Regions from separate parts of the Jeotgalicoccus huakuii genome, predicted to be linked through region 1. Evidence: riboswitches for the same ligand, from Rfam matches in the RefSeq annotation. Region 1 holds a riboswitch; the other holds the start of a gene.
What was found. A riboswitch is a leader RNA that binds a small molecule or an ion and turns the genes downstream of it on or off. The one in region 1 is predicted to bind S-adenosylmethionine.
Positions count from the first base shown of each region.

Region 2: it holds a riboswitch for S-adenosylmethionine, as region 1 does, so the genes downstream of both, metK (methionine adenosyltransferase) here and V6E76_RS01090 (5-methyltetrahydropteroyltriglutamate--homocysteine S-methyltransferase) in region 1, are expected to answer to the same signal.

Region 1 is NZ_JAVIYN010000002.1:16,108-22,238, forward strand. It holds gene V6E76_RS01090 (5-methyltetrahydropteroyltriglutamate--homocysteine S-methyltransferase) at 32-1,117, opposite strand; SAM riboswitch class I at 1,209-1,314, opposite strand; gene V6E76_RS01095 (MFS transporter) at 1,473-2,648, shown strand; gene V6E76_RS01100 (hypothetical protein) at 2,759-3,274, opposite strand; gene V6E76_RS01105 (MsnO8 family LLM class oxidoreductase) at 3,264-3,722, opposite strand; gene V6E76_RS01110 (DUF3219 family protein) at 3,724-4,005, opposite strand; gene V6E76_RS01115 (hypothetical protein) at 4,094-4,588, opposite strand; gene V6E76_RS01120 (metal ABC transporter solute-binding protein, Zn/Mn family) at 4,650-5,810, opposite strand; gene V6E76_RS01125 (metal-binding protein ZinT) at 5,823-6,131, opposite strand, start outside.
Region 2 is NZ_JAVIYN010000004.1:107,883-114,013, reverse strand. It holds gene V6E76_RS03515 (helix-turn-helix domain-containing protein) at 6-218, opposite strand; gene V6E76_RS03510 (DUF2975 domain-containing protein) at 230-868, opposite strand; gene V6E76_RS03505 (hypothetical protein) at 1,043-1,264, shown strand; gene V6E76_RS03500 (NAD-dependent succinate-semialdehyde dehydrogenase) at 1,318-2,697, opposite strand; gene V6E76_RS03495 (nuclease-related domain-containing protein) at 2,773-3,681, opposite strand; gene metK (methionine adenosyltransferase) at 3,710-4,894, opposite strand; SAM riboswitch class I at 4,990-5,092, opposite strand; gene pckA (phosphoenolpyruvate carboxykinase (ATP)) at 5,303-6,131, shown strand, end outside.

The sequences.
Region 1 (6,131 bases):
ACTCATGATTGTACCATGAGTGGCAGTTTCCTTATAATAATTCGTCAGCAAGTGAGATGACGTAACGTAATTTTTCCCACTGTTCTTCCTCAGTTAAAACATTTCCGTGGTGTGTCGAAGAGAATCCACATTGTGGACTTAAACGAATCTGTTCTTTAGGTACATAATTGGTCGCTTCTTCAATACGCGCTTTGATCACTTCTTTATCTTCTAATTCACCACTTTTTGAAGTCAGTAAACCGAGCACAACAGCTGGGCCACCATCAGGAATTTCTTTTAGTGGTTCAAAATCGCCTGAACGATCATCATCATACTCTAAAAAGAAACCATCAACATTTTCCTTAGCAAATAAGACAGGCGCAATCTTGGCATATGATCCTTCAAATGCCCAAGTAGAACGGTAGTTTCCTCGGCATAGGTGGGTAGTAATTACCATATCTTCTGGTTTCACTTCTAGGGCGCCGTTCACAACTCTTAGAGCTAGATCTATAAGTTGTTCGCGGTTATAACCACTTTCCTGATACGGTTCTTCTTCTGTATTGAGTCTTGCAATATAAACATCATCTAACTGTAAGTAGCGACAACCGACATCATAGAATGCCAAGATGGCATCCTGGTAAGCTGCAATAATGTCATCTGCATATTCTTCAATGTCCGGATAGATTTCTTTATTACGTACACCATAGTTGAAAAATTGGTTAGGTGAAGGAATGGTTTGTTTTGGAACAGCTCTGTCTCCAACGATTTCCTTAAACAAGATAAACTCTTTCACGTGTGGATGGTTTTTATCGAAAGAAATCTTACCGATGTTGCGGATATTATAGGCTTCTGTCTTCATGCCATTGAATGAGTATCCTTCTTCAGGGATATAGCCTTCAAAGCCACCAACATGTTCCATAAAGTCAGTGTGCCAAAAACGGCGGCGGAACTCGCCATCCGTAACAGCCTTGAGGCCGACTTCAATTTGCTTATCCACCACTTTCTCAATTTCTTCTGTTTCTATTTTAAATAATTCGTCTTTACTGATATTACCTGCTTCAAAGTCTTTTCTTGCTTGATGTATTCTGGCAGGACGTAATAAACTTCCTACGTGATCTGCTTTAAATGGTGCTGACATGTAATAACCTCTTTCAATATTGTTTTTAAATAAATAAAATCCCCTTCTATCTTGTTTAAGATTTAAAAGAGGAGTGCTTTACATGTCCATCTTCTCATCTTTAAGTCACAAGAACTTTAAGGAATTAGCACAGTTCCCCTAAGGGTCCGCTGCTGAGGTATCGACGGGCCTGTTCCCTCCACCTCTCTGGATAAGAATTTTATTTACTTAATTGAACATTATATTAGCACTAGCCATAATATTCTGTCAAAAAACTTATGAATCACTAAGTGAAAACACTTTCTTCATATATATTATAGACTTTGTTTTTAATGTGTAATAGTATATCTCTTATGCTTTTAATAAGGAGGTTAATATGAAGGATCAAGCTTCAAGACAACTTGTCATTACAATTTTTATGATCGGTGCCTTTGCAGTCGGCATGACTGAGTATGTCGTAACCGGTCTATTAACTCAATTTGCAGCAGATTTAAACGTTGAAGTTTCTACAACCGGTTTACTCTTAAGTGTCTACGCACTCAGTGTTGCTGTATTTGGTCCGGTGATTCGATTATTAACGTTGAGATTTTCTCCGAAATTACTCTTAATAATTTTAATTTCTATATTTATAGTTTCTAATATTGTTGCCGCGACCGCACCAAATTTTGAAGTATTGCTATTATCGCGCTTATTATCAGCTTCTATGCATGCACCCTTTTTCGGTGTCATGATGAGTTTAGCGATGGCAATTTCTCCACCAAATAAGAAAACCGCTGCAGTTGCCCTAGTAAATGGTGGGCTCGTCATCGCAGTGATGCTCGGTGTACCATTTGGTTCATACATTGGTGCCTTGTTAGACTGGAGAATCGTCTTTTGGATTATCGTTACCCTCGGCATAATCAACTTACTTGGACTCATACTATTCACCCCAAACTATAAGACAGGTGAAGCACCGAAAGTCTCTAGTGAATTGTCAGCATTAAAAGATAAGAATGTCATCATGTTAATGATTACGATTATTTTTGGATACTCAGGTGTATTTACTGCCTATACGTTTTTAGAGCCCATGTTAAGAGACATTGCTGGTATGGGAGACTATGGTGTCACTTTTAGTATGCTAATGTTTGGTACTTTTGCAGTTATTGGTAACTTCTCATCCGGTCGAATTCAACCCGGAAAACTAACTGGAGCAGTGACTTTGGTTATTCTGTTCTTAGCCATCGTCTTATTCGGTTTAACCTTTATGTTAGAAGTGCCTTATCTTGCCTACCTTGCTGCTGGATTATTCGGCTTAGGCACATTCGGAATTTCACCAATGTTGAACTCTAAGATTATTTTTGCAGCAGTTACCGCACCCGCTTTAGCCGGTACTTTGGCTGCTTCAGTTTTCAATCTTTCAAACTCAATCGGTGCATCACTCGGTTCACTCTTATTGACTAACGGATTCTCGTACCGTGAGATTACCTTCATCGCCGGTGGTATGTTAGTATTTGGCGCTTTATGTATGGTCGCCACTCACTTCATAGAAGATAAAAGCCGTTTTGAAAATTAATGTTTTTAATATCTTTATTGCTAGCGGCTCTCTGTGATCGCTACAGCGGGCCACCCACTATTATCAACATCACAAAAAAGCGTTGAACTCTATAAGGTTCAACGCTTTTCTTATTTATTTAACATCACTTTTGCAATCCTTTTATAACTCTTGACCTTATCGGAAAAGTCATGAGTAATCGTCACTATCATTAACTCATCGACACCGTAAGTTCTTTGATATGACATCAACTCATCCCGTACAAAATCAGCATCTCCTATGATGACATTGTCACGGATTTTATTGAACTCAGCTACTTCTTCCTCTGTCAATTCAATTGCTGAAACTTCATCAAATGAAGGTATACCAGAAAATTCTCGTCCAGTAGATTTTAAGGCTTGATTGACTAAATAAGGTCTCGCCATTCTTTCTGCTTCCTCAAATGTTTGACCACAAAAAGTGTTGACCGTAACTATGATTTCTCCATTATTGCTACCTGCTTTATAGGTCGATAGCACTTCGCCTGTCGATTGGCTACTCATAAATTCCCCATAACAGTAATTCAACTGATTGTCTCTGGCAAAAATCGCACTTTTTTCACTGGTACCGAGCATCCACATTTTGACTTGATGCTGGCTATCTGGCATAACCTTCAAGTTCTCTCTTGTTCATTAACAATGCTTTTAATTCACTGACTAAGTCTGGCATCTTAAAGACATGTCCAAGATAATTATCACTTAGTGCTTCAGAGGCAACGTTATCTCCGCCCGGGGCACGACCGATGCCGACATCAATCCGATCACCGTGAAGTGCGAGCAGTGTATTAAAAGTCTCTGCCACTTTTAATGGTTTATAATAAGGCAGCAGTGTTGCACCGCTGCCTAGTCTAATATCTTTAGTTATCATCCCAATTGCACCGAGCGTTACTTCTGGTGCACTTGAGGATAAGCCTTTCATTGCATGGTGTTCTGCTAACCAAAAACGAGTATACCCTAATTGATCAGCAACACTTGCAAGTTTCACACTATTACCCAGTGCTTCTTCTGCTGTCATGTGTGTTGAAATTGGTGCCTGGTCTAATATACTTATACGCATATTAATCTATGACTTTCAAAGTAATATTATACTCTCCAACATTGTCTTCTTCATACAAGTTGTCTAGAGATGTTGAGAAGTTAACAATCTTCGCTTCGAATTCTTCATTATCATTCCCTGGAATTCTTACACGAAATTGCTCTTGATACAAGTGTTCTGATAAGTGGTGATAATCTTCACTCGCCACATCGAAAACGATGTTCACAGTACCCTCTTCTTTATCTCTAACGAGTTCTTTTACATCTAAAGTTAAGTCATCGAGCATGATTATCTCGTACGCCATTCTATTCCATCCTTTCAATACATTAAAAAGAATAATAACATTACAACTATTCTTTTACTATTAAAATGCATACCCTTTTCTTATAAATTTAACCTTCTTTAGTCTTATCTTCAACAGGATAATTATACTGTTTTAAACGAGAAATAAACTGCTCATGATTTAGATGAACATGATTCAATTCTCTAAGTACTTCATCTCCATTTAAAAATTTAATTACAGTGATAACATCGTTCTCTATAGTGATATTTGTAATATCCTCTTTCATCAGCACATTTTCACCACGTCTAAATTTAATAATTATCCCACTTTCTGAGATATGAAGTTGATAATACTTATCTCCTTTGTCCGCCTTGAAGATAAAACCCATCACCAGGGCAACCAATACAATAATCGCTATGATGTAAGCACGATTAAAGGCACTTTCTTCAATGTTATTAAAAGTTCTGTATGACAAATCAAAGATAATGAACAATAAATATGCACCGAGGACAATCAAGCCAAACAAGGTAAAATTAAAGCCCTTCGGATCATAATTTTTAGGCACATCTTTTCTACTTAAATAAATCACACCGTCATCTTTCATCCTGTCACCTCATTAGAATTCTTTATTTAATATACCCGAATTCAAAGAAGTTAACAGTTACTTAGTCAGTCACTTTATCTAAAACTTGCAAGTTTTTCTCCATCAGTGAAATATAGTCTTCATCATTACTTATATTTTCTTCAGTTAATACTTCCATATTGTGAATATATTCTGCCTCTGCCCCGATTTCGTCCTGAACAACTTTAGATATTTTGCCTGGACTATTTTGCTCAAATAGTACATGACTTAGATTGTTTTCCTGAGCCACCTTACTCAATTCTTTTAGTTGTTGTTGTGAAGGCTCATCACTCATTGAATAACCAGAAACCGCTAATTGTTCCACCCCATAACGCTCCCAATAACCAAATGCAGCATGGGGCACAATAATTTTAGCGTTATCTTTATCTTTTAAAGTCGCCTTATATTTCTCATCCAGTTGCTCGAGTTCTGACGATAAGGCTTGAAAGTTCTCTTCATAGATATTTTTATGATCAGGATTTAAGTTAATCATCTCATCTTTAATAATTTCTCCAACTTCAATCATTTTCAATGGATCAATCCATATGTGTGGGTCAAAGTTATCATGGTTGTCAATAATGATATCGACATAGTCAGTAAACATTAATTCACCGTTGTTATATCCTTGTGCGCGTACAGAAAAGCTATTTTCACCCGTCTCATAAGTTAATGATTGACCCTGACTGACTTCTTTAAAATCACCGTCATCATTGACTGACCATTTCACTTCATCAACATCGGATGTATTCGTCGTCAATTCAACTTGATCACCTGTATGATAGTGGTCAGCTTGACCTTCAATTACATCTTCATCACCCTTATCATCATAACCCTGATACGCTTCATGTTGACCTTCGAAGAGATTGTGATACGCTCTAATTTTAAGCAGGTTTACGTCTTGATTTTCTAAAGCTTCTGCAATATTTGAAGAAAATGCCTCCATACCTTCACCGACATAAACTAGGGCATCACCATCTGCATAGTCTGTCATTTCTTTAATTGTGGGTTCGTACGAGTGACCATCAGCACCCGCTGGAATGATAGAAGTTGTCTCCACTGTATCACGGCCAATTTCAGACACTAAATACTCTAAAGGATACACCGTCGTATATACTTTTAACTTTTCCGACTGACTATCCTCTTCTCCTTGGCTGCAGGCACTTAAAATAAAAACCGTCAGTATAAATACAAATATTTTCTTCATGTTAAGTCCTCTCTAGTGTTGTAACATATCATTTTTTATGTCGTCGATTGTCTGATTCTTTGGATAATACGTTGGCCAATGATCGACTTCACTTAAGAGTTCTTCTCTGTCATCTCCCCAGTATAAGTGGTAGTGACCTGACTTCTCTGGAGCGATAATGTGGTCAGAAAACTGAACATATTTAGGTGCTGAGTTATCACCGTCTATTTTTTTAAAGATAAATCTGACACCTCTGTTACCTGCTTCATACTCTAAAATTTCATAGCCATCATATTCATACTGACCTGTAATAGTTTGTTCTTCACTTTTAAAAGTAATCTC
Region 2 (6,131 bases), on a different contig from region 1:
GTCACCTATTCAGATTCATCTTCAACATATTCTAAAATATCTGCAGGTTGGCACTCCAAAGCTTTACATATCGCATCTAAGGTGGAAAAACGAATGGCTTTTACTTTTCCTGTTTTTAAGTTTGATAAGTTAACATTTGAAATTCCGACTTTTTCTGCCAGTTCACCTAAAGCCATCTTACGATCTGCAAGCATTCTATCTAATCTCACTACTATCATCTTTCACCCTCCTAGACCGTTGCATCATATTCATCTTGGAGAAAGGCGCCATATTGCATCGTTTTAGCAATAATCCAAATTAGAATACCTGCAAAAATTGTTATGAAGTTAAAGCTAACTGTACTATCAATATTTAGAAACTCTGCAACTTCAACTGGTAGTGAAGACATAGCCAAAGCGTTCGACACTAAAGTGGATGAAAAATAAGTTAATAGTGTTTCCATTAGTGATAATAATACGAAACTATAACCGATATACTCAATGTACTTGCTGTTTTTTGGAACAAGGATATCCCCTTTACGTAAATTATTCAACCATCTATATAAGAAATAGATAATTAGAAACATCGGTACGATACTGAGTGTTGAAACAAATGCAGTAATAACAAGTAAAGTTTTGTCTACAGTTACGGATGATAGTAAATCATCAGTAATGGCGAGTGAAAACCCTTCTCCTTCAAATGTAAAATTTGCGGGTATACTGCTCAAAATATTCATTAATGAATCGACGGGTACCATAATAAGTACGAAACTTGCGACTAAGGTTGCCAATGTTGCAATACCTACAAGTATTAATGCGATTAACGAGATGACATACATAACAGAAACTAGTGCTTTAAAGCGCTTGTGTGAAACGATTTGATTAGTCATAATGTACCTCCTGTTTTTTTGGTAACTTAAATATACATCAAATTTTAACTTAAATCAATATATTTTTAATGTTTATCATTAAATAATTAATTTTATTCGTGTTATACAATTAATTAATTGATAATAGCCGCGTTTATTGAGAAAATAAAAGTATACGCTTACAAAGGAGTATTCATGAATAAAGAAAATATTAACCGTCTCATTTATATGTACATATTAGTATTTGTGGTTATCGTTATTGTTCAAATTATGTTTTTAGATGGAATTAACTGGGCAAGTACCATTGTCATGCCTGCCCTTGTTGCTCTGCTCTCACTTGGCTTTCGTTCAAATGTGAAAAAAGATGAAGAAATTGCGCGTAAAGACGAAGCGAACTACAGAAATAAGAAAAAATAAAAGGAACGAATCTTAGTAAAAAAGTACTAAGATTCGTTCCTTTAACTATATTTTTATAAATTAATTGAGGTCACTTTCGTTTCAGTGTAAGGTTCTAAACCTTCAATTGCACCTTCTCTTCCGACGCCACTTTCTTTTAGACCACCAAATGGAATATTTGCAGCACTAGGTGCACCGTTATTCCAACCGAGTACGCCGAAATCTAAAACATCTGTTAAATACACACCCGTCGCATAATTTTCAGTGAAGTAATATGCAGCTAAACCAAATTCTGTACCATTTGCCTTGGCCACTGCCTCATCTAAGTTACTGTAGCTTTGGATCGGGGCAAGTGGTCCAAAAGTTTCCTCTTTCATACACAACATGTCATCGCTGACATTAGAAAGGACTGTGGGTTCTATGAAGTAACCTGCTTCTTTATTACCTTGTCCACCAGTTTCAACTTTCGCACCTTTACTGATCGCATCTTCTAATTGATTCATGACCTTATCATAGCCATCTTCATCAATTAAAGGCCCAATTTTTACTCCGTCTTCCATACCATTACCCATTTTTAACTCTTTAACTTTTGCTGTAAGTTTTTCTGTGTATTCTTCTAGAACATCTTCGTGAACATACAGTCTATTTGCACAGACACAAGTCTGTCCCGAGTTCCTGAATTTGGAGGCAATCGTACCTTCTACAGCTTTGTCAATATCTGCATCCTTATGAACAATTAATGGTGCATGTCCTCCTAGCTCCATCGTTACATTTTTAACAGTTACAGATGCGTCACTCATTAGTTTTTTACCTACTGCTGTTGAGCCTGTAAATGTGAGTTTCATAATCTTATCAGATTTTGTAAATATCTCACCAGCATCTTTACCAGAGGCATTGACGTACTGTATTACACCTTTGTCAAAACCTGCTTCTAATGCTAAATCAATAAATTTCATTGCGGATAATGGTGTCGCACTAGCCGGTTTTACAATAAAGGTATTTCCCGCTGCTACTGCTGGAGCCGCTTTTCTGGCCATCATTGCAACTGGGAAGTTCCATGGTGTGATTGCCGCAACGACACCAATCGGATGGCGCGTAACAACGATACGGTTGTTTTCTTTTGAAGATGGTACTGTACGTCCATATATACGTTTAGCTTCTTCTGCGTAATATCTAATATAACTGTTTGCATAGTCGACTTCACCCAGCGCTTCAGTTAGCGGTTTTCCGCCTTCTTTCGTTACAAGTTCTGCAATTTCTTCTTTATTTTTATCAATTTTGTCAGCCCATTTAAAAAGTAAATCGGCTCTTTCATAGGCAGTGAGTTGTTTAAATGATTTAAAAGTCTCATCTGCTAAGTCTATTTTCTTTTCTATATCATCTTGACTATCTTTCTGCACTTTCCCAATTTCTTCTCTTGTTGCGGGATTAATTACAATAATTTCTTCTGACATTGTTTTTCCCTCCAAAAATAAAATCGTCCTATAAATAATTATAGGACGATTAATTTCAATTTACAAAATTTAAGATCACAGACTCTGTTCTAAAATTGCATCTGCAATTTCATCTAAGTCTTTAACCGTATATTGGAATCTGCCGTGGAAGACATATTTCAAGAAGAATGCTTCTAGGTCTTCTTGGCCGACAATTACACGGATTGATGGATCTTCTGAGTAGTTTGTAATTGAGTAGTTACCATTATCTTTAGGGTTAAAGTAAATAATCGGTACGATATCATATTGTAATTTCAACTTGTTTTTAAGCTTCTCTGCAGTAATCTTCGTCTCATCGATGACACCATTATAGTGATTAACAGATACGTTTTTCTGGTCTGCTTTTTCGAAGATTAATGTTTGTTCTCGTTTCTTATCTAGTTCGAGTAAGTCAAAGAATGATTCTACATAAGGGACTGTTTCAAATTGTGCTTCGTTCACACCATGTAAAATGTGTCCACTCCAATACTTAGAATCAATCAAGTAGATACCCGTACGTGTTAAAACTAAATGGTCGATTTTACGTGTATTCGTATAATTTCGTGAAGGTAGGAATACATTAGATAAGATAATCATATCGGATTCGCGAATTTTCTCATCTTTGACCAACTTATCTTTTAACTGAATCAATGCTAAGTCTGTTAAATATTCACCTTTGTCTACTGAGAACTGATGTAAACTTGATAATTTGTTATCGAGTAAAGTCGTATCATTATAATACTTCTCATTTAAATTCGATAATTCTTTTTTGTGTTCAAGTCTTTCTGCTTCATGTTCACTTTCGTACTTCTGTACTAAAGATTCTTTTTCTTTAGCGTGATTGTCTTCAACAACTTTCACTTGATTGCGATGTTTAAAGTAATAAACTAAAAACCAGATTACTACTATAAGAAGAACGACAGCAATCGCAATAAAAATGGGATTCGTAAAGATTTCCGTGTTCATAACATTCCTACTTTCCAACAGTGCTCACTTAGCGATTTCTTAATAATTCTTTAAGCGCATCGACCTTATCTAATCTTTCCCAAGGTAAGTCAATGTCTGAGCGCCCAAAATGGCCATAGCTTGCAGTCTGTTTATAAATTGGCTTTCTTAAGTTTAACATATCTATTATTCCATCTGGTGACAAATCAAACAGTGCTCTAATGACTTCAACAATTTTATTTTCATCATATTGTCCTGTTTTAAATGTATCAACAGAGATAGATACCGGTTGAGATACCCCAATTGCATATGCTAATTGGATTTCACACTTATCAGCAATACCACTCGCTACAATATTTTTAGCAATATAACGGGCTGCATAAGCTGCTGAACGGTCCACTTTTGTTGGATCCTTTCCAGAGAATGCACCGCCACCATGACGTGCATATCCTCCGTAAGTATCCACTATAATTTTACGACCCGTTAAGCCAGCATCCCCTTGTGGACCACCGATTACAAAACGACCTGTTGGATTGATGAAGTATTTAGTTTCATCATCTAAAAGATGTTCAGGTACAACTGCTTTAATCACATGCTCTAATAAATCATCATATATTTCAGAAGCAGGTATGTTCTCATGATGTTGAGTTGAGATAACAATCGTATCCACACGGAGCGGCTGACCCGCTTCATCATATTCAACTGTCACTTGAGACTTACCGTCCGGTCTTAAATAAGAAATCGTCTTATCTTTTCTTACTTCTGTTAGACGTCTTGAAATTTTGTGAGCAAGTGCAATAGGTAAAGGCATGAATTCTTTCGTTTCGTTAGTTGCAAATCCGAACATTAAACCTTGGTCACCTGCACCAGTTGAAACCCCTTGTGATTCTCTCGTTTCAAAAGCATTGTTAACACCAACTGCGATATCTTCTGACTGTTCATCAATACCAGTTAATACTGACATCGTCTTATAATCAAAACCGTATTTAGCATCCACATAGCCTATTTCCTTAACTGTTTCACGAACTGTCTTAGGAATATCTACATAAGTTTCAGTACTGATCTCCCCTACAATTAAAGCAAGACCTGTATTAACTACAGTTTCACATGCCACTCTTGCATATGGATCTCCTTCTAAAATTGCATCCAGAATCGCATCAGAAATCTGATCTGCAATTTTGTCTGGGTGTCCCTCTGTGACTGACTCTGATGTAAATAACTTTCTTTCTGACATTAAAATTCTCCTTTATAGCTAAATTAGCTATCTCCTAAAGCAAAAAATAAAGCCTTATTCTCCACATAAACATAGAGAAAAAGGCTCGCCCTTTTCCCTTATCGCTCAGAATTACTCTGCATTCTTTAGCACCTTTCTTGAAAAGGAGGTTGCTCTGGCTTCACAGGGTTTGATCCCTCCACCACCTCTTGATAAGAGATAACTTAGCTATATATTACAATATTGATATGTGATAATCAAGATTTAGACCAAATCAAACTAATATAATAAGTTAAATTTATTTCTTAAATTAGAAATGTGCATCATTACTTATAGATGTGCTCTTATTATAGTGTTATCGTAAAAAGTAATGTGTTATACTAATTTCTAAATAATGCGTTTTAATTCAAATATTTTTGGAGGCGAATCATGGTTAATCACAAGAGTTTAATCGAGGACTTAGTCGCTAAATCCTCAACACACAAACAACTATCAAACAGTGAACTAGTAGAGGCTTCTTTACGACGTGGTGAAGCTACATTAACAAACACTGGTGCCCTACGTGCTCAAACTGGTGAATATACAGGCCGTAGCCCTAAAGATCGTTTTGTCGTAAAAGATAGCGTATCTGAAAATAAAGTCGATTGGGGAGACGTTAACCAACCAATTTCCGAAGAGATATTCGACAATTTGTTTGAAAAAGTTACTACATACTTAAATGAAAAAGAAGAGTTATTTGTTTTTAATGGCTATGCTGGTGCTGATCCTCAGACTCAACTTAAACTACAAGTTGTGAATGAATTCAGTTGGCACAACATGTTTGCTAAAACTATGTTCATTCGTCCTGAGACTAAGGAAGAAGCATTAGCGATCGATCCTGAATTTACAATTGTCTCTGCACCAACTTTTAAAGCAGACCCTGCTGTAGATGGTACAAAATCAGAAGTATTTGTACTCGTTTCATTAGAGAAGAAAATAATTCTTATTGGTGGTACTGAGTACGGTGGAGAAATGAAGAAATCCATCTTCTCTATCATGAACTTCTTATTACCTGAACAAGGTGTAATGAGTATGCACTGTAGTGCAAATGTTGGAGAGAACAAGGACGTTGCACTATTCTTCGGTCTATCTGGTACAGGTAAGACAACGCTATCTGCAGACCCCGAACGTGATTTAATCGGTGACGATGAGCACGGTTGGAATGAAGATGGGGTATTCAATATTGAAGGTGGTTGCTATGCTAAAACAATCAACCTAT